One region of the Chelatococcus daeguensis genome, then DNA from elsewhere that is predicted to be linked to it. Evidence: predicted binding sites of a transcription regulator. Region 1 holds the regulator's gene; the other holds the start of a gene.
What was found. The regulator LexA, encoded in region 1, represses DNA repair genes until DNA is damaged. The targets are predictions, from matches to a motif close to TGTTCNNNNTGTGTTCNG.
Positions count from the first base shown of each region.

Region 1 (14,603 bases):
GGGCGTTGGAGGCCACGCCATGACCGGCGAAGGGCTGATGAGTCTCTTCCCGCTCGACGACATCGCCGTCATGGGTTTCACCGCCGTCATCGGCCGTCTCAGAACGATCATCGACCGGGTGCATCGCACGGTCGATGCCGCCGTGGCGGCCCGGCCGGATATCCTCGTCATCATCGACAGCCCCGATTTCACCCATGCGGTGGCGAAGAGGGTGCGCAAGCGCCTGCCCGACCTGCCGGTGGTCGACTATGTCAGCCCGAGCGTCTGGGCCTGGCGCCCCGGCCGCGCCCGCAAGATGCGCGCCTATGTCGACCACGTATTGGCGCTGCTGCCCTTCGAGCCGGCGGCCCACGCGCGTCTCGGCGGCCCTCAATGCAGCTATGTCGGCCATCCGCTCATCGAGCGGCTGGCCGAGTTGCGCCCGGCAAGCGGGGAGCGGCCGGCCCTTGCCGAAGGGGCGCCCGCGACGGTTCTGGTGCTGCCTGGCAGCCGCCGCTCCGAGGTGTCCCGGCTCATGCCGGTCTTCCGCGAGACCTTGCCGTTGGTCGAGGCCGAGAGCCGGCGGCCGCTGCATTGGCTGATGCCGGTCGTGCCGCACCTCGCCGATGAGATCGAGGCCGCTGTCGCCACCTGGCCAGTGAAGCCGCAGATCGTCCACGGCGCCGCGGCCAAGCTGGCGGCCTTCCGGCAGGCCCACGCGGCCCTCGCCGCCTCCGGCACGGTCACCCTGGAGCTTGCATTGTCCGGCGTGCCCATGGTGGTCGCCTACAAGGTGGGCTGGCTCGAATCCCAGGTGCGGCACCTCCTCACCGTGTCGACCATCACCCTCGCCAATCTCATCCTCGGCGAGAGCGCCATTCCCGAGCGCCTGCAATGGGACTGCACGCCCGAGAAGCTTGCCGGCACGCTCGCGCCGCTGATCGAGGAAGGGCCGGAAAGGCAGGCCCAGCTCGCCGCGCTCGCCCGCCTCGATGCGGCGATGCGCATCGGCGACGAGGCACCGAGCGAGAGGGCTGCGCGCATCGTGCTCGCCGTCGCCGGGCGCTGAGCAGCGAGGAAGCCGAGGCAGAACGACGAGAAAACAAAAAGGGCCCCGCGAGGGGCCCTTTCGTTGGTCCGAACCGCTCAGGAGCGCTGGGCGATCGGGGTGTAGTCGCGCTGCGGCGCGCCGGTGTAGAGCTGGCGCGGACGGCCGATCTTCTGGGACGGATCCTCGATCATCTCCTTCCACTGCGCGATCCAGCCGACGGTGCGGGCCAGCGCGAACAGCACGGTGAACATGGAGGTGGGGAAGCCCATCGCCTTCAGCGTGATGCCCGAGTAGAAGTCGATGTTCGGATAGAGCTTCTTCTCGATGAAATATTCGTCGTGCAGCGCGATGCGCTCGAGCTCCATGGCGACATCGAGCAGCGGGTCGTCCTTGATGCCGAGTTCGTTCAGCACTTCGTGCGTCGTGCGCTGCATGATCTTGGCCCGCGGGTCGTAGTTCTTGTAGACCCGGTGGCCGAAGCCCATGAGGCGGAACGGATCGTTCTTGTCCTTCGCGCGGGCGATGAACTCGGGGATCCGGTCGGGCGTGCCGATCTCTTCCAGCATCTTGAGCGCCGCCTCGTTGGCGCCCCCGTGAGCCGGGCCCCACAGGCAGGCAACGCCCGCCGCGATGCAGGCGAAGGGATTGGCGCCCGAGGAACCGGCGAGCCTCACCGTCGAGGTGGAGGCATTCTGCTCGTGGTCGGCATGCAGGATGAAGATGCGGTCCATCGCCCGGGCGAGCACCGGGTTCGGCACGTATTCCTCGCACGGCACCCCGAAGCACATGTGCAGGAAGTTCGACGTGTAGTCGAGGTTGTTCTTCGGATACATGAACGGCTGGCCGATGGAATATTTATAGGCCATGGCCGCAAGCGTCGGCACCTTCGCGATCATGCGCATGGAGGCGATCATGCGCTGCTGCGGATCGGAGATGTCGGTGGAGTCGTGATAGAAGGCCGAGAGGGCGCCGACCGAGGCGACGAGGATCGCCATCGGGTGGGCGTCGCGGCGGAAGCCCTGGAAGAACCGCGTCATCTGCTCGTGCACCATCGTATGGCGCGTCACGCGGTAGTCGAAATCGGCCTTCTGGCTCGCCGTGGGCAGCTCCCCGTAGAGGAGGAGATAGCAGGTTTCCAGGAAGTCGCCGTGCTCGGCGAGCTGCTCGATCGGGTAGCCGCGGTAGAGAAGCACGCCCTCGTCACCGTCGATATAGGTGATCTTGGACTCGCAGCTCGCGGTCGAGGTGAAACCCGGATCGTAAGTGAACATCCCGGCATTCTTGTAGAGCGGCGCGATGTCGACGACGCTCGGCCCAATCGTTCCCTCTCGCACGGCAAGGTCGATAGTCTTGCCGTCGATGGAGAACGTGCCCGTTCCTGCGCTCATGGATGCATCCCCTTTCTTCGGGTAAAGCGCACAGGACAACGGCTCATCGGCAGGGGTTGCCCCTTGGCTGTGATTGCCTTTCCGCTCCGCCGTCCCGCGGTTTTTCGATCCGATCGAGATAAGATCGAGGCCTGCGTATCGCATTCGCGGCATGCGTTCAAGCAGCGCCGGAAGCGGGACTTGACCGGCAACAATGCCGGCGCCGCAACCCTTGGGAGAAGTCGTTGCTGCGCCGCATCAACCCGCCCGGTGGAGGCCCGTCAGCGGGTCTGATCACGCAACCGCGCCAGGCTCTCCTCGCGGCCGAGCACCTCCATGACGTCGAACAGGCCGGGCGAGGTGGAGCGCCCCGTTAGCGCCGCGCGTAGCGGCTGTGCCATCAGGCCGAGCTTCACGCCCGCCTCCTCGGCGGCCGCGCGCACGGCAGCCTCCGTTCCCGCCGGCGTCCACGCATCGAGGCTCTCGAGGCGGCGGAGCACTTGGCCGAGTCGGGTCCGGGCGTCGTCGTCGAGAATGCCGCGCGCCTTCTCGTCGAGTTGCAGGGGACGAGATGCATAAAGATAGGACGCGCTGTCGAGGAGCTCGATCAGGGTCTTGGCGCGCTCCTTGAGGCCAGGCATCGCGGCGAGGAGCTTGGCCCGCAGCGCCGGCTCCAGCGAGGTGCCGAGGCCGCGGGCCGGACCGATCTCCGGCAGCAGCGCCTCGATGGCTCGAACAAGCTCCTCGTCCGGCGCAAGGCGCATGTAGTGGCCGTTGAGGTTCTCCAGCTTGGCGAAATCGAAACGGGCGGGAGAGCGGCCGATGCTGGCGAGATTGAAGGCCGCGATCATCTCTTCGGTAGAGAAGATCTCCTGGTCGCCGTGGCTCCAGCCAAGGCGCACGAGATAGTTCCGCAGCGCCGCCGGCAGATAGCCCATCGAGCGGTAGGCGTCGATGCCGAGCGCCCCATGCCGCTTGGACAGCTTGGCGCCGTCCGGTCCGTGGATGAGCGGGATATGCGCCATCACCGGCGCCGCCCAGCCGAGCGCCTCGTAGATCTGCGTCTGCCGCGCCGCGTTCGTCAGGTGGTCGTCGCCGCGGATGATGTGGGTGACGCCCATGTCGTGATCGTCGACCACGACGGCCAGCATGTAGGTCGGCGTCCCGTCCGAGCGCAGCAGCACGAGGTCGTCCAGGTCCTTGTTCTGCCACGTCACGCGGCCCTGGACCTGATCGTCCACCACCGTCTCGCCGGTCTGCGGCGCCTTGAGGCGGATCACCGGCTTGACGCCGGCCGGCGCCTCGGCGGGATCGCGGTCGCGCCAGCGGCCGTCGTAGCGCATCGGCCGCCCCTCCTTGCGGGCGAGGGCGCGCATTTCCTCGAGCTCCTCCGGCGTGGCGTAGCAGTAATAGGCCTTGCCCCGACGCAACAGCTCCTCTGCCACCTCGCGATGGCGCGCCGCGCGCGCGAACTGGTGCACGACCTCGCCCTCCCAATCGAGGCCGAGCCAGGTCATGCCGTCCAGGATCGCTTGGATCGCGGCCTCGGTAGAGCGTTCCCGGTCGGTATCCTCGATCCGCAGCAGCATCTTGCCGCCGTGGTGGCGAGCGAAGAGCCAGTTGAACAGGGCCGTGCGGGCACCGCCGATGTGGAGGAAGCCCGTGGGCGAAGGCGCGAAGCGGGTGACGACCGTGCCTGACATGGGTGTTCGGAACTCTCGGAAGGTGGCGGTGGCGAATCGATGCGAGCGTGCCGCATGCCTCGGTTCTGCTGCTCGCAAAATCCGGCGACTTGATGGTTCAATGCAGCGGGCGCTCGTGTAGCATGACCTGCCGTCCGACGTAAGGAATTCCTCGCTCCGCATGCCGCCGGAACGATCTCGCCAGGCCCGTGCCGTTGCCGCCGTGCTCGATCGCGCGACCGGCGGACGCGGCGCCGTTCGGGCTGGTGGCCTGTCCCTTGCCGATATCACCCCTTTCCTTGTCCGCTGCCTAGACGAGGAGAGCACGCACCGGCGCCTGCTCCCTTGGGCGGCGGTGAGCTTCGGCATCGGGGTGCTGCTCTATTTCGCGGCCGACCGCGAGCCGAGCGTCTGGGCGCCTGTCGCCGCCCTCGCCATCGCCGTCGGATTGGCAGCCGTTTCGCGACGTCATGTGACTTTCGTCGCGGCGGTTGCCGCCGCCTTTCTCTTCGCCGGCTTCCTCGCCGGTGCGGCACGGACGGCGCGCGTGGAGGCGCCGGTGCTCGCACGCGTGACCATCGCGCCGCTCACCGGCTTCGTCGAAAGCGTGGAGGAGCGGCCTCAGGGGCCGCGGGCCGTCGTGCGGGTCGAGACGCTCGGCAACCTCGGCGACGGCGAGCGCCCGGCGCGTGTGCGGGTGTCGATGCGCGAGCCGGCCCGGCTGCGCGCCGGCGATTTCATCGAGGCCACCGCTCGCCTGATGCCGCCGCCCGGGGCGGCCTGGCCGGGCGGCTATGATTTCACGCGCGACGCCTTCTTCCGCGGCATCGGCGCCGTCGGCTCGCTTGTGGGGCGTGTGGAAATCAGTGCCCCGCCGCGCGTGCCGGACTGGCGCCTGGCCCTTGCAACATGGCTTGACGAGGCGCGTAATGCGCTGACGACGCGCATCGCCCGTGCCGCCGGCGGGCAGGAGGGGGCTGTCTCGGCTGCGCTCGTCACCGGCAAGCGCGGCCTCATTACCGAGGATACCAACGAGGCCCTGCGCGCCGCCGGCCTCTATCACATCGTGTCGATCTCCGGTCTGCACATGGCGCTCGCCGCCGGCACGGTGTTCTGGGCCGTGCGCGCGCTCCTCGCGCTCTTTCCGGCCATCGCCCTCACGTGGCCGATCAAGAAGATCGCCGCCGCGACGGCCATGGCGGGGGCCGTGGGCTACTGCCTGTTCTCGGGTGCTGACGTCGCCACCCAGCGGGCGCTGATGATGACACTGACCATGCTCGGCGCCATTCTCGCCGACCGGCCGGCGCTCTCGATGCGCAATCTCGCGTTCGCCGCCATCTTGTGTCTCGCCCTCGAGCCGGAGGCAGTGCTCGGGCCGAGCTTCCAGATGTCGTTCTCGGCAGTGGCCTGTCTCGTGGCGCTCGCGGAATGGCAGGCGGCCCGTCCGGGCAGGGGCGAGGCGTCGCTCGGTCCGGTCGCGCGCGCCCTGTGCCATGCGTGGCGATGGACCGTCACCCTCGTCGTCACGACCCTGGTCGCCTCCCTGGCGACAGGGGCCTATGGCGCCTATCACTTCCAGACGGCGATGCCGCTGAGCGTGGTGGGCAACGGCATCGCGCTGCCCTTCGTCTCCTTCATCGTCATGCCGGCGGCTGTGCTCGGGGTTCTGCTCAACCCCTTCGGCCTCGACGCGCCCATCTGGTGGCTGATGGGGCAGGGCACGGCCATCGTGCTCGCGGTCTCCCACGCCATGCAGGACTGGCGCCTGTCCGTGATGGCGATACCGGCCTTTCCGGGCAGCGCGCTCATCCTCTTCTCGCTGGCGCTGCTCGTGCTGACCATCTGCATCTCGCCGCTGCGCTGGCTCGCCGCCGTGCCCGCGGCCGCCGCCCTCGCCATCGCCGCGGGAGCGGCGCGGCCGGACATCTTCGTCGACCGCAACGGTGCGAGCGCGGCCGTCCGGGGTGTCGAGGGGCGTCTCGCCGTGCTCGGCCGCGCCTCGTCCTTCGTCGTCGCCCAATGGCTGCGCGCAGACGGCGATGCGAGGCAGCCGGGCGACGAAAGCCTCAAAAGCGGAGTCTTCTGCGACCGCGACGGCTGCACCATGCAGGCGGTCGACGGCCGCATGGTCGCCCTGGTGCGCCGCCCCTCGGCCTTCGTCGAGGACTGCCGGCGGGCCGACATCCTCGTCACTGCGCTCACCGTCCCGCCCGGCTGTGCAGCGCCCGTGGTCATCGACCGCACGAAGCTGCGCGAGAACGGCGCAATGGCCGTCATCCTCGGGAATGGCGGCAGCGATCGGCTCATCGGCCAGTTGCCCTCCGACGAGCGCCGCGCCTGGATGCAGGCGCTTCCTTCACGACCGTTGTCCACGGCGGCCGGCGCCGCGACGGGCCGGCCATCGCCCGCGTCAGCCGATGAGACGGGCGGGGAGGATCAGGAGCCCGACGTCAGTAGCGACGCAGCAGATTGACGAGCTTGCCCTGGATGCGCACCCGGTCGGGGCCGAGCACGCGCGTCTCGTAGGCCGGGTTGGCCGCCTCGAGCGCGATGGAGGAGCCGCGGCGCCTCAGGCGCTTCAGCGTTGCCTCCTCGTCATCGATCAGGGCGACGACGATATCCCCTGTATTCGCCGTATCCTGCTTGCGGATGACGACCGTATCGCCATCCAGGATGCCGGCCTCGATCATCGAATCGCCGCGCACCTCGAGCGCGAAGTGCTCGCCGCTGCCCAGCATGTCCGGCGGCAGCGAGACGGTGTGGCTGCGGCTCTGGATGGCGGAAATGGGCGTGCCGGCAGCAATCCGGCCCATGACAGGAATCGCAACTGTCTGGACAGCGGGTTCGACCGCCTGAGGCGCCGGCGCGCGCACCTTGCCAAGCCCGCCCTCGACCACGCTCGGGTTGAAGCGCCCGCGCGGGGCTGCGGCGACGCCGTCGGGCAGGCGCAGCACCTCGAGCGCCCGGGCGCGGTTCGGAAGCCGGCGAATGAAGCCGCGCTCCTCCAGCGCCACGATGAGGCGATGGATACCGGATTTCGACTTAAGATCGAGGGCTTCCTTCATCTCGTCGAAGGACGGCGGCACGCCGGTCTCACGCAGGCGTTCGTGGATGAAACGCAGGAGTTCGTGCTGTTTGCGCGTCAGCATGGCCGGCGATCTCGCTCCCCCTCGTCGAATCGCATTGTCGATGCGAGTCGAAAACAAATCATGAACGAGATTAGACGTTCCCGGTGTGTTCCGCAAGTTCGACCGAGGCGAAGTTCAGAGCCGGATGATGCGGCAGGGCTCGCCCGCCCGGGCGGCGGGGGCATGGGGCGCACGCACGACGAGCGCCTCGGCCTCCGCCATGAGGCGCAGCATGGAGCTGTCCTGGCGCGGGAAGGGGCTGGCGACGAGGGTGCCGTCGTCGGCCGTCGCGAGGCGGGCGCGCAGATAGTCCTGCCGCTCGTCATTGGCCGGCAAATCGCTGCCGAGCCGGGCCGGCAGGGTCGCGATTTCGGCCGCATCCGGATCGCCGCTCAGCGCCCGCACGAGCGGCGCGAGGAAGATGAGCGCGCACACGATGCTGGAGACGGGATTGCCCGGCAGGCCGAGCACGGCCATGGCGCTGAGGCGCCCGTGCATCAGGGGTTTGCCCGGGCGCATGGCGATGCGCCAGAAGCCGAGCTGCCATCCCTGCGCCGAAAGGGCGCGCTGCACGAGATCGTGATCGCCCACCGAGGCGCCGCCGAGTGTCACGAGCACGTCGGCCCGGGCCTCCTTGGCCGCATCGATCGCGGCAGAGAGCGCGGCGAGATCGTCACCGGCGATGCCGAGGTCGATGGCTTCGGCCCCGGCCCGTTCGGCGATGGCCGCAACGGCATAGGTGTTGGAGGCGACGATTTGATCGGGTCGGCTCGGTTCGCCGGGGCGGACGAGTTCGTCTCCGGTTGCCAGAATGGCAACGCGCGGCCGCCGCACCACTGGCAGCGCCGCATGGCCCATGGCCGCGGCGAGCGCAACTGCCGAGGGGGCGAGTTGCCGGCCGGCCTGCAGCAGGATCTCGCCTTCGCGAAAATCGAGCCCGGCCTCGCGCACGAAGCGCCCGGCCGCCACCGTCGACAGCGCTTCGATCTGGTCGCCGTTGGCGCGGGCATTCTCCTGAATCAGGATGGCGTCGGCGCCCGCCGGCAGGGGCGCGCCGGTGAAGATGCGCACGCATTCGCCGGGCCGGACCGCGCCCGCAAAGGCATGACCGGCGGCACTGGTGCCGATCAGCGAGAGGCGCGCGGGAACGGCCGTGACATCGGCGGCACGCACGGCATAGCCGTCCATCGCGGAGGCGACGAAAGGCGGCTGGGTGCGCAGGGAGGCGAGGTCGACGGCCAACGTGCGGCCGGCGGCCCTGTGCAGCGGCACGGTCTCGTGCTCGCGAACGGGGCTCGCGCCGGCGAGGATGCCGGCGAGCGCATCGGCGACCGGCGTCAGGGCCAAGCTGGCCTCCTCATGCCGTCTTCTCCGCGTCCGGCCGGTCGCCGGCGCGGAAATCGCCGGACTTGCCGCCGCTCTTGGCGAGGAGGCGGATGCCCTCGATGCGCATGGCCCGGTCTGCGGCCTTCACCATGTCGTAGATGGTGAGGCAGGCGACGGAGACGGCGGTCAGCGCCTCCATCTCGACGCCGGTCTGACCCGTGACGCGCGCCTCGCCCGTCACGCGTACGCCCGGAAGCGCCTCGTCGATGGTGCAGTCGACCTTCACCTTGGTCAGGTTCAGCGGATGGCAGAGGGGGATGAGCTCATGGGTCCGCTTCGCCGCCATGATGCCGGCGATGCGGGCCGTAGCCAGCACGTCGCCCTTCTTGGCTTCGCCCGAGCGGATGAGGGCGAGCGTCTCCGGCAGCATGACGACATGGCCCTCCGCCTGCGCGATACGCTGCGTCACGGCCTTGTCGCCCACGTCGACCATGTTGGCCTTGCCCGAGGCGTCGACGTGCGTGAGCCGCGTCATGCCGCTGCAGCCTCGCCGAAGAGGAGGGCGCGGGTCGCGGCCGTCACGTCCGTCTGGCGCATCAGGCTCTCGCCGACGAGGAAGGTGCGGATGCCAACACCCGCGAGCCGCGCGATGTCGGCATGGGTGAAGATGCCGCTCTCGCCGACGACGATGTGGCCGGAGGGAATGCGTGGCGCCAGCGCCTCGCTGACGGCGAGCGATGTCTCGAAGGTGCGCAGGTCACGATTGTTGATGCCGATCATGCGCACACCGAGGGCCAGCGCGCGGTCGAGTTCCTCGGCATCGTGCACCTCGACGAGGACGTCCATCGTAAGTTCCTCGGCCGCGGCGACGAGGGCGCGCGCCTCTTCGTCGCTGATGGAGGCCATGATGACGAGGATGCAGTCGGCGCCCCACGTGCGCGCTTCGTAGACCTGATAGGGCTCGAACAGGAAGTCCTTGCGCAGGGCGGGCAGGCCGGAGGCCGCGCGCGCCGCGCCGAGATAGTCCGGATGGCCCTGGAAGGAGGGGCCGTCCGTCAACACCGACAGGCAGCTCGCGCCGCCGTCCGCATAGGCCTTCGCCAGCGCCGGCGGGTCGAAATCGGCGCGGATGAGGCCCTTCGACGGGCTCGCCTTCTTGATCTCCGCGATGAGGGCCGGCCGGTCCGCGGCCAGATGGGCCTCGACGGCGGCGAGGAACGGGCGCGGGGCCGGGGCGGCATGGGCGAGGCGCACCATCTCCTCGTGCGGGATGCGCGTCTTCGCCGCCGCGATCTCGCGGCGCTTGTAGGCTTCGATCTTCGCCAGAATATCGCTCATGGGGCCCTCACGCATTCGACGCGGCAACGAGCCGCTCGAGCGTAGCGCGTGCGGCGCCGCTGTCGAGGGCGGCCTCGGCGGCCGCAACGCCCTCCTTGAGATCCGCGGCCTTGCCGGCGACCACGAGGCCGGCGGCGGCATTGAGGACGGCGATGTCGCGGTAGGGCGTCTTCTCCCCGGCGAGCACCGCGCGCAGCGCGGCCGCATTGTGCTCGGCCTCGCCGCCGCGCAGGTCGGCGATCGACGCCCGGACAAGCCCGACATCCTCCGGCGTGACGGTGAAGCGGCGGATGCGCCCGTCCTCCAGCGCCACCACCGAGGTCGGCCCGGTCGTCGTCATCTCGTCGAGCCCGTCGGATCCGTGCACGGCCCAGACGCGCTGCGCGCCGAGGGCGGCGAGCACCTCGACGAGCGGCTGGAGCCAGCTCTCGGAATAGACGCCGAGCAGCTGGTGGCGCACGCCGGCCGGATTGGCGAGCGGCCCGATGAGGTTGAAGACGGTGCGGGTGCCGAGCTCGACGCGCACCGGCGCCACATGGCGCATGGAGGCGTGGTGAGCGGGCGCGAACATGAAGCCGACACCCGCCGCGGCAAGGCAGCGCTCGATACCAGCCGGGTCGAGGCCCACCTTGACGTCGAGTGCGGCGAGCACATCGGCGGCGCCGGATTTCGAGGAGGCGGCCCGGTTGCCGTGCTTGGCGACCGGTACGCCGCAGGCGGCGGCGATGATGGCGGCGAGCGTCGAGACATTGTAGCTGCCCGCGTTGTCGCCGCCGGTACCGACGATGTCGATGGCGCCCGCCGGAGCGCTGACGCGCACCATGCGTGCGCGCAGCGCCTCGACCGCGCCGGCAATCTCATCCACCGTCTCGCCGCGTACGCGCAGCGCCATCAGGAAGGCGCCGCTCTGGGCCGGCGTCACCTCGCCCGAGAGCAGGGTGTCGAAAGCCTGACGGGCTTCCTCGCGGCTCAGCGAGACACCGGTGGCGACTTTGGCGATGAAGGGTTTGAAGGCGTCCATCGGTGCTCCGTCAGCTCGTTCTTGCGGGGCGCCCGGTCTCATTCCAGCGCGCGGCGATATCGAGGAAATTGCGCATTATGGTCGCGCCGTGCTCTGAGAGGATGCTCTCGGGGTGGAACTGCACGCCGTGGAGCGGCAACCGCCGATGCGCCATGGCCATGACGAGGCCGTCCTCGCTCTCAGCGGTGACGGCGAGGTCGGCCGGGCAGTTCTCGCGCGCCACGATGAGCGAGTGGTAGCGCGTGGCCTCGAACGGGCCGTTGATGCCGCGGAAGAGGCCCTCGCCCTTGTGATGCACGCGCGAGATCTTGCCGTGCATCGGCAGGGGCGCGCGCACCACCTCGCCGCCGAAGGCCTGGCCCATGGCCTGCAGGCCGAGGCACACGCCGAACATGGGTACGCTCGGCGCCGCCTTCTCGATGAGCTCGAGGCAGATGCCCGCCTCGTTGGGCGTGCACGGACCGGGCGAGAGGACGATGGCATCGGGGTCGAGCGCCAGCACCTCGTCGGCGCTGATGGCGTCGTTGCGGCGCACGTCGATCGCGGGGCCGAGCGCCCCGATGAGGTGCACGAGATTCCAGGTGAAGGAATCGTAATTGTCGACGAGAAGGATGCGGAACATGCGCGTGGCTTTCTGAGAGTCAAAGCTTTGCCCGTCGGGGCAGTGGTGGGTCAAGCCTCCAGAAGCCGGCGCCATCGCTCCCGTCTCATCATTGCCCCCGTCGTGCGCGCATGGCGAAGCGTACCGCATCCTCGGCGGCGCGGAACTGGGCTTTCGCCTTGCTGATGCATTCCTGCTGCTCGAATTCCGGGTCGGAATCATAGACGATGCCGGCGCCGGCCTGCACGGCCATGCGCCCGTCCTTCACCACGGCGGTGCGCAGCACGATGCAGGTGTCCATCTCGCCGTCGGCGCCGAAGTAGCCGATGCAGCCCGCATAGGGCCCGCGCTTCTCCTTCTCCAGTTCGTCGATGATCTCCATGGCGCGGACCTTGGGCGCGCCGGAGACCGTGCCGGCCGGAAAGCCGGCGACGAGGGCGTCGAGCGCGTCGCGGCGCGGATCGAGCCGGCCTTCGACGTTCGAGACGATGTGCATCACCTGGCTGTAATATTCGAGGAAAAAGCTGTCGGTGACCGTCACCGAGCCGATCTCGCTGACGCGGCCGACGTCGTTGCGGCCGAGGTCGAGCAGCATGAGATGCTCGGCCCGCTCCTTCGGGTCCGCCAGCAGCTCCTCGGCAAGGGCCTTGTCCTCCTCGGGCGTCGCCCCGCGCCGGCGCGTGCCGGCGATGGGCCGGATCGTCACCTTGCCCTCGCGCACCCGCACGAGGATCTCCGGGCTCGAGCAGACGATCTGGAAGTCGAGGAAATCGAGATAGCAGAGGAAGGGCGAGGGGTTGAGCCGGCGCAGCGAGCGGTAGAGCGACAGCGCCGGCAAAGTGAACGGCGCCTCGAAGCGCTGCGACAGCACCACCTGGAAGATGTCGCCGGCGCGGATGTATTCCTTCGCCCGCGCCACCATGGCCTTGAATTCTTCCGGCGTGGTGTTGGAGATGGGCGCCGGCGCCGCGATGGCGGCGGGATCGAGGCGTGCATCGTGGGGCAGGGGGCGCTCCAGCGCCTCGAGGGCGGCGTCGAGCCGTGCCAGCGCAGCCTCGTAGGCCGCTCGGGCGGAAACGCCCTCCTTCGGGCGCACGGGCGTGACGAGCGAGAGTTCGTCCCTGACGGCGTCGAAGACCGCCATGACCGTGGGGCGCACCAGGACCGCATCCGGCAGGTCCAGCGCATCGGCTGGCTGGTGCGGCAAGCGCTCCATGAGGCGCACCATGTCGTAGCCGAGATAGCCGAAGATGCCCGCCGCCATCGGAGGCAGGTCGCCGGCGAGCGGGATGCGGCTCTCGGTGATGAGGGCTCTCAAGCTGTCGAGCGGGGCTGCGGCCTCCGGCACGAAGTCCTGTGGCCGGTTGAGGGCATCCCGGTTGATCTCGGCCCGCCCGTTCCGGCATCGCCAGATGAGGTCGGGCCTGAGGCCGATCATGGAATAGCGGCCGCGCACGGCGCCGCCCTCGACCGACTCGAGCAGGAAGGCGGGCGCCTGCCCGCCGTCCGTGAGCTTGAGGAAGGCTGCGACCGGCGTCTCGAGATCCGCGACCAGCGTCGCGCTCACGACGCCTGCCGCGCCTTTCTCGTAGCCGGCGGCGAAATCCTCGAAAGAAGGTGTCGGCTGCATGGCGGCTCAGAACTCGCCGCTGGTGCCCAGCGCCGTGCGCAGGGCCTGCTGGTTGATGCGCACGTCGAGCTCGCTCTGCAGGCTGGCGACATATTCGCCGAGGATGTCGTCCGTGATCGCCGTCGCGAGCTGGCCCTGCAGGCGCTCCGCCTCCTGGGTCGAGGTCACGAACGCCGGCACCGTCGCCGCCGTCACCTTGAAGACGACGCGGCGGTCGCCGTCGCCGATCCCGGCGGAGGCGGCCTTGCCGGCGTGGACGGAGAAGGCCTGCGTCACGACATTGGCCGGCAGGCCGTCCTGAGCCTGGCCGCGGGCGAGGCCTTCCGCGGTCCTTGCCTCGAGCGAGAGCTCGGCGGCGATGGCCTCGATGGTTTCGCCCTGGTCGAGCCGGGTGACGATCTCCTGCGCCTTGTCCGACAGGCGCCGGGCGATCTCGTCGACCCGCCACTGGGCGGCGACGTCGGCGCGCACCTCGTCGAGCGTGCGGTCGCGCGTGCCCTCCACATTGGTCACGTCGTACCAGAGATAGCCGCCGTCGGCGAGGCGCAGCGCCTCGTTGTCGGCACCGATATCGGTCTCGAAGGCCGAGCGCAGCAGCACCTCGCGCTCGGGAATGTCGGCGACGGGCTGTCCGTCCTTGCCGTTGCCGCCCTGGTCGAGCGGGCCAATGGTGCGTGCGTTCAGCGAGAACTCCCGCGCGATCTCGGTGAGCGGCTTGCCGGCGATGCGCTGGTCCTCGATGCGGTCGTGCGTCTCGTCCAGGTGCGAGCGCGCGCGCTCGATGGCGATCTCCCGCTTGAGCTCGTCGGCGACCTCCGCGAAGGGCCGCACCGCGGCGGGCGTGACCTCGGCAGCACGCACGAGCACGATGCCGAAGCGGCCGCTGACCGGCGTGCTCACGTCTCCGGCGGAGAGGGCGAAGGCCGCTTCCGCCACCGCCGGGTCGATCATCTGCTCGCGGGTGAAGGTGCCGATCTCGATGTCCTCCGGCCGCACGCCGCGCTCGGTGGCGATGTCGGCGAGGGACGCGCCGGCGAGGATCTTCTCGCGCGCGGCCTTGGCCTCTTCCTGCGAGGGGAAGGACAGCTGCTGCAGCTTGCGGGTCTCGGGCCTCGTGAAGCGGCGGGCCTTCACCTCCTCATAGCGCGCCGTGGCATCGGCGTCGGATACCTCGCCGGGCTTGGCGAGATCCTCGGGTCGCAGCGACAGGATGGAGACCGTGCGGTATTCCGGCGCGCGGAAGGCGGCCTTGCGTTCGTCGAAAAAGGCCTGCAGCGCAGCCTCCTCCGGCGCGTCGACGTTGCCGGCCAAGGAGGCGGGCAGTTCGACATAGGCGATGCTGCGCCGCTCGGCGCCGTAGCGATGGATGGCCTCGCGCATCGCGAGCGGCGGCACGATGGCGCCGGTGAGCGCATCGGCCAGCTGGCGGCGGGCGAGCACGGCCTGCTGCTCGGTGATGAAGGCCTGCTCCGTCAGGCCG
Region 1 is NZ_CP018095.1:1,961,026-1,975,628, forward strand. It holds gene lpxB (lipid-A-disaccharide synthase) at 1-1,048, shown strand, start outside; gene gltA (citrate synthase) at 1,126-2,418, opposite strand; gene gltX (glutamate--tRNA ligase) at 2,679-4,100, opposite strand; gene BOQ54_RS09355 (ComEC/Rec2 family competence protein) at 4,261-6,552, shown strand; gene lexA (transcriptional repressor LexA) at 6,530-7,228, opposite strand; gene BOQ54_RS09365 (molybdopterin molybdotransferase MoeA) at 7,343-8,554, opposite strand; gene moaC (cyclic pyranopterin monophosphate synthase MoaC) at 8,565-9,068, opposite strand; gene trpC (indole-3-glycerol phosphate synthase TrpC) at 9,065-9,871, opposite strand; gene trpD (anthranilate phosphoribosyltransferase) at 9,879-10,892, opposite strand; gene BOQ54_RS09385 (anthranilate synthase component II) at 10,903-11,514, opposite strand; gene trpE (anthranilate synthase component I) at 11,603-13,123, opposite strand; gene BOQ54_RS09395 (peptidylprolyl isomerase) at 13,130-14,603, opposite strand, start outside.

Region 2 (14,603 bases), 690 kb from region 1:
CAACCCGATCGCATAAAGAAGAAGCAGAATGTCGGGTCCCGGCCTTGTGATTGCCGTCGGGGCGGGGCGGAGAAGCAATACGCCTCCCCACACCGGGCCTTCACGAGCGCGGCGGCAGCGTCTTGCCGGGATTCATGATGTTGAGGGGGTCAAGCGCGGCCTTGAGCGTGTGCATCACCGCGAGCGCCGGCGCGCCATGCTCCTCGACGAGATAGACCATCTTCTTCTGACCGACGCCATGCTCGCCGGTGCAAGTGCCGCCCATGGCGATGGCGCGACGCACGAGCCGGTCGATGAAGCCCTTCACCCGCTCCACCTCGTCCGCATTGTCGAGGTCGAGGAGAGGCTGGCAATGGAAATTGCCGTCGCCCACATGGCCGGCAATTGGCGAGATGAGGCCGCTCGCCTCGATGTCGCGCTTCGTCTCGTCAACACATTCGGCGAGGCGGGAGATCGGCACGCACACGTCGGTGGCAACCGAGCGTGCGCCGGGCCGCAGCGCCAGCGCCGCCCAATAGGCGTCGTGCCGTGCCTGCCAGAGGCGGGAGCGATCCTCGGGCTGGGTCGCCCAGTCGAAGGCGCCGCCTTCGAACTCCGCCGCGATCTCGCCGAAGCGCTCCGCCTGCTCCTTCACGCCCGCTTCCGTGCCGTGGAACTCGACGAAGAGCATCGGCGTCTCCTGGAGGCCAAGCTTGGCGTGCAGATTGACGCCGCGAATCATCACCTCGTCGAGCAGCTCGATGCGGGCAACCGGCAGGCCCATCTGGATCGTGGCGATGACGGCGTCGCACGCGGCCTTCACGGAGGGGAACGGGCATACGCCGGCCGACACCGCCTCGGGAATGCCGACGAGCTTCAGCGTGACCTCGGTGATGACGCCGAGCGTGCCCTCGGAGCCCACGTAGAGCCGCGTCAGATCATAGCCGGCTGAAGTCTTGCGGGCGCGCGTCGAGGTCTTGACGATCTCGCCCGCCGGCGTGACCACCGTGAGCGCCAGCACATTGTCCTTCATCGTGCCGTAGCGGACCGCATTGGTGCCTGAGGCCCGCGTCGCCGCCATGCCGCCGAGAGAGGCGTCCGCCCCCGGATCGATGGGGAAGAAGAGCCCCTGGTCGCGCAGGTGCTCGTTGAGCTCCTTGCGCGTGACGCCCGCCTCCACCGTGCAGTCGAGGTCCTCCGCATGGACGGCGATGATGCGCTTCATGCGGCTCATGTCGATGGACACGCCGCCGTAGGGAGCATTGACATGGCCTTCGAGCGAGGTGCCCGTACCGAAGGGGATGACGGGCATGCGATGCGCCGCGCATAGCCGCACGATCTCCGCGACTTCCTCGGTGTTCTCGGGGAAGACCACGGCGTCAGGCGGCTGGTTAGGGATCCACGTGAGGGTATGGCCGTGCTGCTCGCGCACGGCCTGACTCGTGACGAGGCGGTTGCCGAAGCGCTCGGCGAGCGCGGCGACGACGGCCGCCACGGTCGTCTCGTCCGGTCTTGCCGGCTGTTCTGCGGCGGAGGTCATGCGCGAATCCTCGGGCTATTGCTCATGGGCTCGAGCGCATCTTCTATGCCCTTGCGCCGCGCACAAGTGCGCATTCGTCGCAAGGCGACACGATTCGTTAGGTTTGCATTCAGGTTGGAATGCTTAAACTTTGATCCTGGGGTGCCTCGCCCGGCGCCCGGCAGCCAGCACGATCCGGAGAGGTTCCTTGCGCAACCCGGCAGACGCACCGGCCCTGTTCTTTGCCCCCTTCGTCTCCTCGACCATGCGGGCGGAGGCGCACTGGATCGACTATAACGGCCACCTTAACGCCGCCTACTACAACGTCTTCTTCGACCGGGCGGTGGACGAGGCGTTCGGGCTCGTCGGCCTCGGCCCCGGCTATGTCGAGGAGCGCAAGGCCTCCTTCTTCGTGGTCGAGAGCCATATCCGCTACCGGCGCGAGCTGCGCGAGAACGACCCGGTCCGCGTCACGCTGCAACTCCTCGCCTTCGACGAGAAGCGCATCCACTATTTCATGGAGCTGCATCACGCCGCCGAAGGCTGGCTGGCGGCCTCCTGCGAGAACCTGTCGCTGCACGTCGACATGCGCACGCGCAAGGTAGCGGCCTTCCCGCCGGACATCCTGGCGAACCTCGCCGTCATGCGTGCGGCGCATGCCCGTCTTCCGCATCCGGAAGACGCCGGCAGGTCCATCACCATGCCGGAGCGGGGCGAGGACGAGTACGAGCCTCAGATCGCCTCCGGCACCCGCCACTGAGCGACATCAGCAGCGCGGGCATTCCATCGTGCGCAGGGGCTGCTGAAAGCGGTCGATCTGCTGCTGCTGCCGCATCTGGTTGAATTCGAACTGCTGCTGCTGCCGGTCCTGCGAACGCTGCAGCTCGCGCGTCACATCGCGGTCAGACTGGCGATATTGCCGCTCTACGCGGTTGAGGGCCCCTTCCTGGCCGTGCGCCGGCAGCGGACCGGCGGCGAGGCCGATCATGAGCGCCGCGCCCGCGGCAAGGGCCGGCGCGAGCAACACCATTCTGCGGGGCATCCTGTCCACTCCTCTCATCATGCCCCCTATATAGGGGCCGCGTGCCTCCCCTCCTAGGCCGGCGAGTGACCGCGACACTCGACGCCGTTCGCCTTTTGGTCCATGGTCCGACCGATGACTCGCGTACCCACACAGGGCCCTGCGTCCGGCCCCGACGATCTCGCCCACACGCCCCGCCCCGGCTCGCTCGCCGCCCGGGCGCGCGCGGCCGCCGCGCCGACGCCCTACCTCTCCGGTCTCAATGCCGAGCAGCGTCGGGCGGTGGAGGCGACCGAAGGCCCGGTCCTCGTGCTCGCGGGCGCCGGAACGGGCAAGACGCGCGTCCTGACGACGCGCATCGCCCATCTCATCGCGACCGGGCTCGCCTGGCCGTCAGGCATCCTCGCCGTGACCTTCACCAACAAGGCCGCGCGCGAGATGAAGGAGCGCGTCGCCCACCTCGTCGGCCCCGCGGCGGAGGGCATGCCCTGGCTCGGCACCTTTCACGCCATCGGCACCAAGATCCTGCGCCGTCACGCCGAGCTCGTCGGGCTCAAGTCCGACTTCACCATCCTCGACGTCGACGACCAGATCCGGCTGCTGAAACAGGTGCTGCAGGCCGAGAACATCGACGACAAGCGCTGGCCGGCCCGCCAGCTCGCCAGCCTCATCGACGGCTGGAAGAACCGCGCCCTGCAGCCCGCGAAGGTACCGCACGGCGAGGCCGCCGCCTTCGCCCACGGGCGCGGCGCGGAACTCTATGCGCTCTATGAGGAGCGGCTGAAGATCCTCAACGCGGCGGATTTCGGCGACCTGCTGCTGGAATCGATCCGGCTCTTCCAGGAGCATCCCGACGTCCTCGCCGACTACCAGCGCCGCTTCCGCTACATCCTCGTCGACGAGTACCAGGACACCAACGTCGCCCAGTACCTGTGGCTGCGCCTCGTTGCCCAGGCACACCGCAACCTGTGCTGCGTCGGCGACGACGACCAGTCCATCTACGGCTGGCGCGGCGCGGAGGTGGACAACATCCTGCGCTTCGAGCACGACTTCCCCGGCGCCACCGTGGTGCGGCTCGAGCGCAACTATCGCTCCACCGGCCATATCCTTGCCGCCGCTTCGCATCTCATCGCGCATAACGAGGGTCGCCTCGGCAAGACCCTGCGCACCGAGGACGAGCCGGGCGAGAAGGTCACCGTCACCGGTGCCTGGGATTCGGAGGAGGAGGCCCGCCTCATCGGCGAGGAGATCGAGGCCTTGCAGGGAAAGGGCCATCCGCTCTCCGAAATGGCCGTGCTCGTGCGTATCTCGGCGCAAATGCGCGAGATCGAGGACCGCTTCGTCCAGCTCGGCCTGCCCTACCGCGTCATCGGCGGCCCGCGCTTCTACGAGCGCATGGAGATCCGCGACGCCCTCGCCTATCTGCGCTGCGTCGTGCAGCCGGCCGACGACCTCGCCTTCGAGCGCATCGTCAATACGCCGAAGCGCGGCCTGGGTGATGCCACGCTGCAGGTGCTGCACGCCCATGCCCGCGCTGCGCGCATCCCGCTCATGGAGGCGGCGCGCTTCATCGTCGAGACCGAGGAGTTGAAGCCGAAGCCGCGCAGGACGCTGCGCGACCTCCTCGCCAATTTCTCGCGCTGGTCGCAGAGCCTCGAGGCGACGCCCCACACCGAGCTCGCCGAGACGGTGCTGGAGGAATCGGGCTATACTGAGATGTGGCAGAAGGACCGCTCGGCCGAGGCCGCGGGCCGGCTCGAAAACCTCAAGGAGCTCGTCCGCTCGCTCGAGGAATTCCCCGACCTGCCGAGCTTCCTCGAACATGTCTCGCTCGTCATGGACGCGGTCGAGAGCGACAGCGACGACCGCGTCAGCATCATGACCCTGCACGCCGCCAAGGGGCTCGAGTTCGACACCGTCTTCCTGCCCGGCTGGGAGGAAGGGCTGTTCCCGAACCAGCGCGCCCTCGACGAGAGCGGCCGTGCCGGCCTCGAGGAGGAGCGGCGCCTCGCTCATGTCGGCCTCACGCGGGCGCGGCGCCGGGCCAAGCTCTATTTTGCCTCCAACCGCCGCATCCACGGCCTGTGGAATTCGACCATCCCGAGCCGCTTCATCGACGAATTGCCGGAGGCGAGCGTCGAGGTGACCGAAGCGCCGGCTGCCTATACCTACGGCAGCTACGGCCAGAGCCGCTTCGACATGGCCGAGCCCTTCCGCTCCTCCTATGCGACGCCGGGCTGGCAGCGCGCGCAGGCCAACAGCGCCGGCTGGGGCGGTGGACGCGGCGGCCAATCCGGCAGCTTCGCGTCGGGGCGCGGCGCCGGCGCGAGGCGTGGCGGACCGTTGATGATCGAGGGCGAACTCGTCGCCAAGTCGACGGGAACAGCCTCGGCCTTCGGCACGGGCGACCGTGTGTTCCATCTCAAGTTCGGTCCCGGCACGGTCGCGGCTGTGGACGGCAACAAGCTCACCGTCGATTTCGACAAGGCCGGCCGCAAGATGGTGCTCGACAGTTTCGTCGAACGCGGCAGCTGAGGGGAGACGAGCCAATGAGCTTTTGGAAGGGACTTTTGGGCGGGCTCTTCGGCGGCGGGCGGGAGGCCTCGCCCGAGGATGCGCCTGCGGGCGAGGCCGTGGAATACAAGGGCTTCCGCATCCGCCCCGCGCCCTACCCCGCCGGCGCCCAGTTCCAGACCGCCGGCATCATCGAGAAGGAGATCGGCGGCGAGACAAAGGAATATCGCTTCGTGCGCGCCGAGACCCACGCGAGCCGCGGCGACGCGGAGAATTTCGCGCTCACCAAGGGCCGGCAGATCATCGACGAGCAGGGCGAGCGCATCTTCAAGGATTGAGATCGCTTGCATCACTTTTGTTCAAGACCGGCCTCGAGCGCTTTCGCGTATGATGGCGGCATGGATACGGTGACTCAGGAAGAGGCTGTTGCGGCGACGCCGCTCGCGGATGACGAGCGGGCGCGTTTCTTCGCGGCTTCGCCCTTCGGCGGGCTGGAGTGCCTGACCGCCACCTTCCGCTTGCATCGCTACGCTCCGCATGCGCACGAGACCTATGCCGTCGGCGCCATCCTCGCGGGCTGCGAGACCTTCTCCAGCCGCCGGGGCCGCGGCTATGCGGGACCGGGTGAACTCGTCTTCATGAACCCGCACGAGGTTCACGACGGCGCCCCGCACGACGGCGGCTATGCCTACCGCATGAGCTATCCGTCCATCGAGACGCTGGGCGCCGTCGCCGCGGAAGTCAGCGGGCGCTCAGACGTGGGCATCCCCTTCTTCCCGCAGCCCGTGGTGCACGATCCGGCCGGCTTCGCCCTCTTCGTGGAGGCCCATGTGGCCCTCCAGGAGGATGAGGACGCCCTCAAGGGCGCCGAACTCCTCTACAGGTTCCTGTCCCTCGTCATCGTGCGCCATGCCCGCCTGCCCGCGCGCGAGCCCGGGCGTGAGCACGGCCCCGTCGCGCGCGTCAAGGCGCTGCTCGGCGAGCGTTTCGCCGAGCCCCTCACGCTGGAAGACCTGGCAGCGGAGGCGCGCCTGTCACGCCATCATCTCATCCGCGCCTTCGCGCGCGAGACGGGGATGACCCCGCACGCCTTTCTCGTCAATCGCCGCATCAATGCCGCCGAAACCCTGCTGCGCGCCGGGCTTTCGCCGGCCGAGGTGGCGCAGGCGACAGGCTTTGCCGATCAGAGCCACCTCACCCGCGCCTTCAAGCTGCGCCGCGGCGTCACGCCCGGCGCCTACCGCATGGCCTTTGCCCGATGAACAAGCCCTTTGCGCCCTCGGCGCCGGTCGACATGGCGCGCGAGCGCGCGGCCGGCATTCGCGACATCATGCCCGTGATGGTCGCCGCCGCCCCCATCGGCCTCCTGTTCGGCGCCCTGTGCGCCGGCAAGGGGCTGAGCCCGGCCGAGGCCGGCCTCATGTCCGTCCTCGTCTTCGCCGGCGGAGCCCAGTTCGCGGCGCTCGAACTGTGGACGTGGCCGGTGCCCATCGCCACGCTCGCCTTCTCGACCCTGCTCATCAACGCCCGCCACATCCTCATGGGTGCCTCGCTGGCGCCGAAGATGCGCAGCTTCTCCCTCGGCCAGAAGCTCGCCGGCTTCTACGTCCTCACCGACGAATCCTGGGCGCTGGCCGAGCGGCGGGCGAAGGACCGGCCGCTCACCCCGGCCTACTGGTTCGCAGTCGCGGGACTGCTGCCCCTCTGCTGGGTGGGCGCAACCATCGCCGGGGCCGTCCTCGGCTCGTTCCTGGGCGATCCGGCGCGCATCGGCGCGGATTTCGCCTTCACCGCGCTTTTCATCGGCCTCATCGCCGGCTTCTGGAACGGCCGCGTCAGCGCCGCCGCCATCGGCGCGAGCGCCGCCGTCTCGGCCGCCACCTATTTCGCCTTCGGCCCGCCGTGGCACGTGGCGGCCGGCGCACTCACCGGCATCGCCGCCGCCTATGTCGCCGCCCCCGCCGGCGAGGAGCCTCCGGAGGCCGCATGACCATCGACCCGACCACCCTCGCCGCCATCCTCGCGATGGCGGTGATCACCTACCTCACGCGCATCGCCGGCATCTTCCTCGTCGGACGGCTCGCCCTCTCCGGCCGCGCCAAGGCGGCCTTCGACGCCATCCCGCCGGCGGTGCTCGTCGCCGTCATCGCACCGACCGCGCTCGCCACCGGCTGGCCGGAGACGCTCGCCGCCCTCGTCACCGCCGTGGCCGCGACGCGCCTGCCCCTCCTCGCCACCATCGCCGTAGGTGTCGCGAGCGTGGTCCTGCTGCGGATGATCGCGGGATAGGCACGGCAGCCGCGATTTTCAGCCGTCATGCCCGTGCTTAGCACACGAAAACGGGGAACAGCGGCGCGCAACCTCCTCGCCCGCCTTGGCCGGGCTTGTCCCAGCCATCCACGCCTTTCGGCCGAGTGCAAGCATGGCGTGGATGCCCGCGACAAGCGCGGGCATAACGGAAAGCCCGCGCTCAGCCCCCAACCGTCCGTGTCGCCTCTACCAGCCACGCCCGGTCCGCGCCCTCGAGCGCCGGCATCAGCGCCTCGCGCACGCGGGCATGGTAGGCGTCGAGCCACGCACGCTCTTCGTCGCTCAGCAGCGAAGGCTCGACCAGCGCGAGGTCGATGGGCGCCAGCGTCAGCGTTTCGAAGCCGAGCATCGGCCGGTCGGCGCCGGGCATGTCCCGCTCCTCGACGAGAACGAGGTTCTCTATGCGGATGCCGTATTCGCCTTCCTTGTAGTAACCCGGCTCGTTGGAGAGGATGACGCCCGGCTCCAGCGGCGTCGTGCCCAACTTGGAGATGCGGTGCGGCCCCTCGTGCACCGAGAGGAAGGCGCCGACGCCGTGGCCCGTGCCGTGGTCGAAGTCGAGCCCCGCCTCCCACAGCGGCCGGCGCGCGAAGCTGTCGAGCTGCGCGCCGCTGGTGCCCTTCGGGAAGACCGCCGTGGCGATGGCGATATGACCCTTGAGCACGCGGGTGAAGCGCTCCCGCATCTCGGCACTCGGCGTGCCCACGGCGAGCGTGCGCGTGATATCCGTCGTGCCGTCCTCGTATTGCGCGCCGGAATCGATGAGGAAGATGCCCTCGCCGATGCGGCGGTTGCTCGCCATCGTGACATGGTAATGCGGCAGGGCCGCATTCGGCCCGGCGCCGGCGATGGTGTCGAAGGAGATGTCGACGAGCGCGTTCGTCTCGGCGCGGAAATTCTCCAGCGCGACCGCGGCGTCGATCTCCGTGAGGCTACCGCCGGGCGCCTCGCGGGCAAACCAGGCGAGGAAGCGGGTGACCGCCACGGCGTCGCGGCGCTGTGCGGCACGGGCGCCGGCCTTCTCCGCCTCGTTCTTGACCGCCTTCATGAGGCTGATCGGATCATCGCCCACATCAGCCGTGCCGCCGGCGGCGCTCACCGTCTCGCGCAAGGCCGCCGCCGCCGTCGCCGCGTCGAGCCGCACGCGCCGCCCGCCGGCGGCCGCCGTGGCGAGCGCGGCGAGCAAAGTGTCAGGCGAGGCAATGTCGGCGAGCGGCGCCAGCGCCTCGCGCAGCTCCGTCCCGATCTTGTCCTCGTCGATGAAGATTGTTGCCCGGCCGCCGCGCGGCACGAGCGCATAGCCGAGGGCCAGCGGCGTATGGGCGACGTCAGCCCCCCGCAGGTTGAAGAGCCAGGCGAGATTATGCGGATCGCTGACGACGAGGGCATCGCTGCGCGCCTTCGCTAGCTTCTCGTTGAGCTGCGACAGCTTGTCGGCAGCGGAGACGCCGGCGAAGATGAGCGGATAGGGCCGCGCCGGGGCTCGCGGCGGTACCGGACGGTCGCTCCAGATGGCATCGACGGGATTGTCGGCCACCGGCACCAGCGTGCCGCCCGCGTCCTCGGCCGCGCGGGCGAGCCTGTCCACCGCCGCGGGGGTGTGCAGCCATGGATCGTAACCGAGCTTCGCCCCCTGCGGCAGGTTCTCGCCGATCCAGGCCGCTGGCGGCATTTCGTTGCTCGCAACCGGTGCGAAAAGCTCGGTGTCGACCTGCTCGCGCACCTGCAGCGTATAGCGCCCGTCGACGAAGATCGCCGCCTTGTCCATAAGCACCACGGCCGTGCCGGCCGAGCCGCCGAAGCCCGTCAGCCAGGCGAGCCGCTCCGCATGGGGCGGCACGTATTCGCCCTGGTGCTCGTCGGCGCGCGGCACGACGAAGCCGTCGAGGCCCCGGCGGCGCAATTCATGCCGCAGCGCAGCAAGATGCGGCCCGCAGGCGGCCGGGTCGCGATCGTTGTCGAAGGCCTGAAAGCGGCTCTGCCTCATCAGCTTCGGGCTCCCTCATGCAAATGTTTCATATGTAACCGGTTTTTGGCATCGCGCGCCCAATGCGGCGGCAGCGTCGCACAATTGTCATGCACCTCACGCTGCCCTGGCAAGCATCCCGCGAACAGGCCCGCTCAGCATGCATAGGTCATATGCGCTGACCCATCTTCTTCGCACATGCAGCATTCCCTATATTGCGACCATAAACACGCGAGGAAGCGTTCCCGGGGCTGTCCTCCAACGTGCGGAGATGGACCCATGGCTTACGTTACGACCGACATCGCTTATGTAGCGCCCAAGAAGACCGGAGTCTTCAAGCGCATCCTCAATGCCCTCGTCGAGGCGCGCATGCGCGCTGCCGACCGGGAAATCCGCCGCCTGGAGGCGATCTACGGCCCGCTGACCCTGAAGGACGCGGACCTCGACAAGGTCAGCCTCGGCAAGTCCGGCGCACTGCCCTTCGCCCGCTGAGGCGAGGGACTGCGCAGCCGGTTCACATCGATCGAAAGGCAACAGATATGTTCATCGTGACCATCCTGAGGGCGATCGGCCGTTTTACGGTCACGATGGCCGAGATCGTCGCTGAGGCGCAGGCCATGCGCCGCGAGATGCGTCGCCGCTACCCGGCCATCGATTACTGACAGCGGCCTTTCATCGACGCGGGCGGGGGGCAGCGCCTCCCCGCCTCAGAACCAGCGTCGCCCAGCCTTCACGCTCGGCACGCCTGACGAGCGCCAGCCCCTGCGAGGCATAGGCGCTGACGACCCCCGGCACATCGCGGATCAGCAGCCCCGAGAGCACCAAGGTGCCCTGCGGGGCAAGCACTTTGCGCAGGGACGGCGCAAGAAGCCTGAGCGGCCGGGCAAGGATATTCGCAAAGACGAGATCGTAGTGACCCTTGCGGGCAGCGAAATGGTGCTGCACGCCCGGCGCTGCGTAAAGCCGCACGTGGTCGCGCGCGCCGTTCAGTCTCGCGTTGGCGCGCGCGACCGCGACGGCCACCGGATCGATGTCACCCGCCACGACCGGCCTATGCAAAGCCCGCGCCGCAGCGATGGCAAGGATGCCAGTGCCCGTGCCGACGTCGAGCACATGGCGGGGCCGTCCGCGCTTCAGCTCCGCGACGAGTTCCAGGAGGCAGCCGAGCGTCGTGCCATGGTGGCCCGTGCCGAAGGCGAGCGCCGCGTCGATCTCGACGGCGATGTCATTCGCCCGCACGACGGCCCGGTCATGGCTGCCGTGGACGAGGAAGCGCCCCGCCCGCACCGGCTTCAAGCCCTCAAGGCTCGCCTTCACCCAGTCCTTCACCTCGATCGGCGCGAAGACCGCGCCGTCCACCGCATCGCCGACGATGGGGCGCAGCAGGTTCAGGATCGCCGCCTCGTCCGGTGCGCTCGAGAAATAGACTTCCAGATGCCAGCGCCCGTCCGGAGCCTCGAAGGCTGCCACCGCCGTCTCGGCCGGATCGAAGAACTCCCCGAGAAGCTCGACCATGGCCTGGGCAGAGCTCTCGTCCGCGGCAAGGCGCATGGAATGGGTGGGCTTGTGCGGCGGCAGGCCTTCGAGCATGGGGCTGGCTTTCAGTAACGAATGGCGCGTGTCTTAGACCGTGTCGCCGCCCGGGGAAAGGGCGGGAGCGGTTCACGCCCCAACGAGCGTGAACCAGCCGTCCTCGTCGATGACCTCCACACCGAGCTCCTGCGCCTTGGCGAGCTTGGAGCCAGCGCCCGGCCCGGCCACCACGAGGTCGGTCTTCTTCGATACCGAACCCGCTACCTTGGCGCCGTAGCGCTCGGCCATGGCCTTGGCCTCGTCGCGAGACATGCGCACGAGCGTGCCGGTGAAGACCACCGTCTTGCCCGCGACCGGACTCTCGATGGTCACCGTCCGTTCCATCTCCTGCGGCGTCACTTGTGTAAGCAGCGCGTCCAGAGTCGTCTCATTGTGCGGTTCGGCGAAGAACTGCACCAGCGCCTCCGCCACCACCTCGCCGATGCCGTCGATGGCGTTGAGCTCCGCCCAGGCTTCCGATGCGCGGTCGCGGGCGGCGATCAGGGCCGCCCGCAGCGCCTCGAAGGTGCCGTAGTGGCGGGCGAGGAGCTTCGCCGTCGTCTCGCCCACATGGCGGATGCCGAGCGCGAAGATGAAGCGGTTGAGTGGCACCCGCCGGCGCGCCTCGATGGCCGCGAAGAGGTTGCGCACGCTCGTCTCGCCGAAGCCCTCGCGGTCCTTCAGCTTCTTCAGGCTCGCCGCATCGCGCTCGGCCAGTGTGAAGATATCCTGCGGGCCGTGCACCAGTCCCTCGCGGAAGAAGAGCTCGATCTGCTTGTCGCCGAGGCCGTCGATGTCGAGCGCGTTGCGCGACACGAAGTGCTTCAGGCGCTCCATGGCCTGCGCCGGGCAGGTAAGCCCGCCTGTGCAGCGCCGAACGGCGTCCTCCCGCCCCGTGCGGGGGTTGATCTCGCGCACCGCATGGCTTCCGCAGGCCGGGCATGTGGCCGGGAAGCGGTAGGGTTCGGAGCCGGCCGGGCGCTTGTCCATGACGACGCCGAGCACCTGCGGGATGACGTCGCCGGCGCGTTGGATCTCGACCGTGTCGCCAATGCGGATATCGATGCCACCGCGGATCGGCTGGCCGTCGCCGCCGATGCCGCGGATGTAGTCCTCGTTGTGCAGCGTCGCGTTGGCGACAACGACGCCGCCCACCGTGACGGGTTTCAGCTTCGCCACGGGCGTCAGCGCCCCCGTCCGCCCCACCTGGATCTCGATGTCGAGCAACTCGGTCATCGCCCGCTCGGCGGGGAACTTGTGAGCGATGGCCCAGCGCGGCGACCGCGAGACGAAGCCGAGGCGCTCCTGTAGAGCCAAACTGTCCACCTTGTAGACGACGCCGTCGATGTCGTAGCCAAGATTGGCCCGGTCGGCCTCGATGGCGTGATAGCGGGCGAGCAGATCCTCGACGCTGTGGCAGCGCTTCATCAGCGGGTTGATGGGAAAGCCCCAGCGCCCCAGCGCCTCAACCACCCCCATCTGCGTGTCGGCCGGCAGGGCCGACACGTCACCCCAGGCGTATGCGAAGAAGGCGAGCGGCCGGCGTGCGGTGACTGCCGGGTCGAGCTGGCGTAGCGAGCCCGCCGCGGCATTGCGCGGATTGGCGAAGAGCGGCTTCCCGGCCTCTGCCTGGCGCTGGTTGATGGCCGCGAAATCCGCATGGCGCATGTAGACCTCGCCGCGCACCTCGAACACCTCGGGCATGTCGGCGGCGTCGATCTCCTTGGGGATGGCGTCGACGACGCGGGCATTGGCCGTCACGTCCTCCCCCTCCTCCCCGTCGCCGCGCGTCGCGGCCGTGACGAGGCGACCCTTCTCGTAGCGCAGGCTGATGGACAGGCCGTCGATCTTCGGCTCGGCGGTGATGACAAGCGGCGCGTCGGGGGCGAGGCCCAGAAAGCGGCGGATCCGCACGACGAACTCCGCGACGTCCTCGTCGGCGAAGGCATTCGACAGCGACAGCATGGGCACGCGGTGGCGCACCTTGGCGAATTTCTCGCTCGGCCGGGTGCCGACCTTCTTCGTCAGGCTCTCGTCGGTGGCAAGGTCGGGAAAGCGAGCCTCCAGCGCCTCGTAGCGGCGCCGCAGGGCATCATAATCGGCATCGGAGATGGTGGGCGCATCCTCGCCGAAATAGCGGCGGTCGTGCTCGGCGATCTCGGCGGCGAGGGCCGCGTGCTCGCGCTTCGCCTCCCGCGGCGTCAATACCTCGACGGCGACGTCGCGCAGGGAAGCACCCGCTGTGGAGGACGAAGAACGTTCGGACATGGGCGTCGCGCTCATGGATTCGGGGAGCGCAGACTATATGACAAAGCGGGCCGTCTTCACCTACCTCGTCATCGCCACCCGCCCTTCGCCATCCAGTCCGCCCGCAGGACTATTCGCAGTGCTCGACACGCATATGGGGATAGGCCCCGTTGCCTCCGCGGAGCGATGCGGGCAGCGTCGCGGGCGCGAGGATTTCGTGGCCCCCGTCAGGGAGGCCACCGGCGGCCGCGGCGGCGAGGCGGCCTTTCCCCCTGTCGCTCGACTGCCTGCGATGCTTCGGCACCGTCACGGAGCCGATCGCGTCCTTCGACATGATGCACGAGGGATTAAAGGAGCTCCGCGCCTGGCCTTCAGGCGCTCAGCCTTCCGTCTCCAGCAGCCGCGCCGCGGCGGCGCGCGCCTCGTCCGTGATGGTTGCCCCAGCGAGCATGCGGGCGATCTCCTCCTGGCGCATGCGTTCGGCGAGCGGCGTCACGCGCGTCGCCACCTTGTCCGCGGTTGCCGCCTCCTTGGCGATGAGGAGATGGTTCGCGGCGCGCGCGGCGACCTGCGGGGCGTGGGTGACCGCGACGACCTGCACCCGCGCCGCGAGGCGCTTCAGGCGCTGGCCGATGGCATCGGCCACGGCGCCGCCGACACCGGTGTCGATCTCGTCGAAGATCAGCGTCGGCGCCGAGCCCTTGTCCGCCAGCACCACCTTGAGCGCCAGCATGAAGCGTGACAGCTCGCCGCCGGACGCGACCTTCATCAGCGGGCCCGGCCGCGTGCCCGGATTGGTCTGCACCCAGAATTCCACCCGGTCGAAGCCTTCCGCCGCCTCGGCGCTGTCGTCGCTGTCGATGCGCGCGATGAAGCGCGCCCGCTCCAGCCTGAGCGGCGGCAGTTCCGCATTGACGGCTGCTTCGAGCTGCGCCGCGGCCTCGGCCCGCCCGGCGCTGAGGTGCGCCGCCGCTGCGCGATAGACCGCGCTCGCCTCGTCCACCGCGGTGGAGAGCCGATCGAGTTCCGCCTCGCCGGCATCGATAGCGGCGAGATCGGCGAGGAAGCGCTGGCGTAGGGGCGCGAGGTCGTCCGCCGGCACATCATATTTGCGCGCGGCGGCCCGAAGCGCGAACAGCCGCTCCTCCACGCGCTCCAGTTCACGCGGATCGAAGGCCGCCGCGCGCAGCGCCTCCTCCAGGGCGGCGCGCGCATCGTCGAGCGCGACGAGGGCCGCGTCGAGCGCCGCGACACTGGGCTCGACGAGGCTCGGCGCCTGCTGCGCCCGCCGCTCCAGCCGGCGCACGGCGGCCGACAGGACCGGCACGGGCGAGGCATTGCCGGCAACCGCGTCGAAGGCCTCGTTCAGGTCGCTCGCCACCTTCTCCGCCTGCATCATGAGCTGGCGCCGCTCAGCGAGCGCCTCTTCTTCGCCGGCGTCGGGATTGAGCGCCTCAAGCTCCTCCGCCGCATGG
Region 2 is NZ_CP018095.1:2,652,406-2,667,008, forward strand. It holds gene BOQ54_RS12640 (FAD-binding oxidoreductase) at 101-1,519, opposite strand; gene BOQ54_RS12645 (thioesterase family protein) at 1,707-2,258, shown strand; gene BOQ54_RS12650 (hypothetical protein) at 2,265-2,540, opposite strand; gene BOQ54_RS12655 (ATP-dependent helicase) at 2,655-5,054, shown strand; gene BOQ54_RS12660 (HlyU family transcriptional regulator) at 5,069-5,371, shown strand; gene BOQ54_RS12665 (AraC family transcriptional regulator) at 5,432-6,295, shown strand; gene BOQ54_RS12670 (AzlC family ABC transporter permease) at 6,292-7,023, shown strand; gene BOQ54_RS12675 (AzlD family protein) at 7,020-7,322, shown strand; gene BOQ54_RS12680 (aminopeptidase P family protein) at 7,504-9,330, opposite strand; gene BOQ54_RS12685 (hypothetical protein) at 9,589-9,801, shown strand; gene BOQ54_RS20390 (hypothetical protein) at 9,849-9,971, shown strand; gene BOQ54_RS12690 (50S ribosomal protein L11 methyltransferase) at 9,982-10,899, opposite strand; gene ligA (NAD-dependent DNA ligase LigA) at 10,972-13,149, opposite strand; gene recN (DNA repair protein RecN) at 13,508-14,603, opposite strand, start outside.
Region 2: a site for LexA is predicted at 2,626-2,643, ahead of BOQ54_RS12655 (ATP-dependent helicase). Genes of this name have one in related genera too.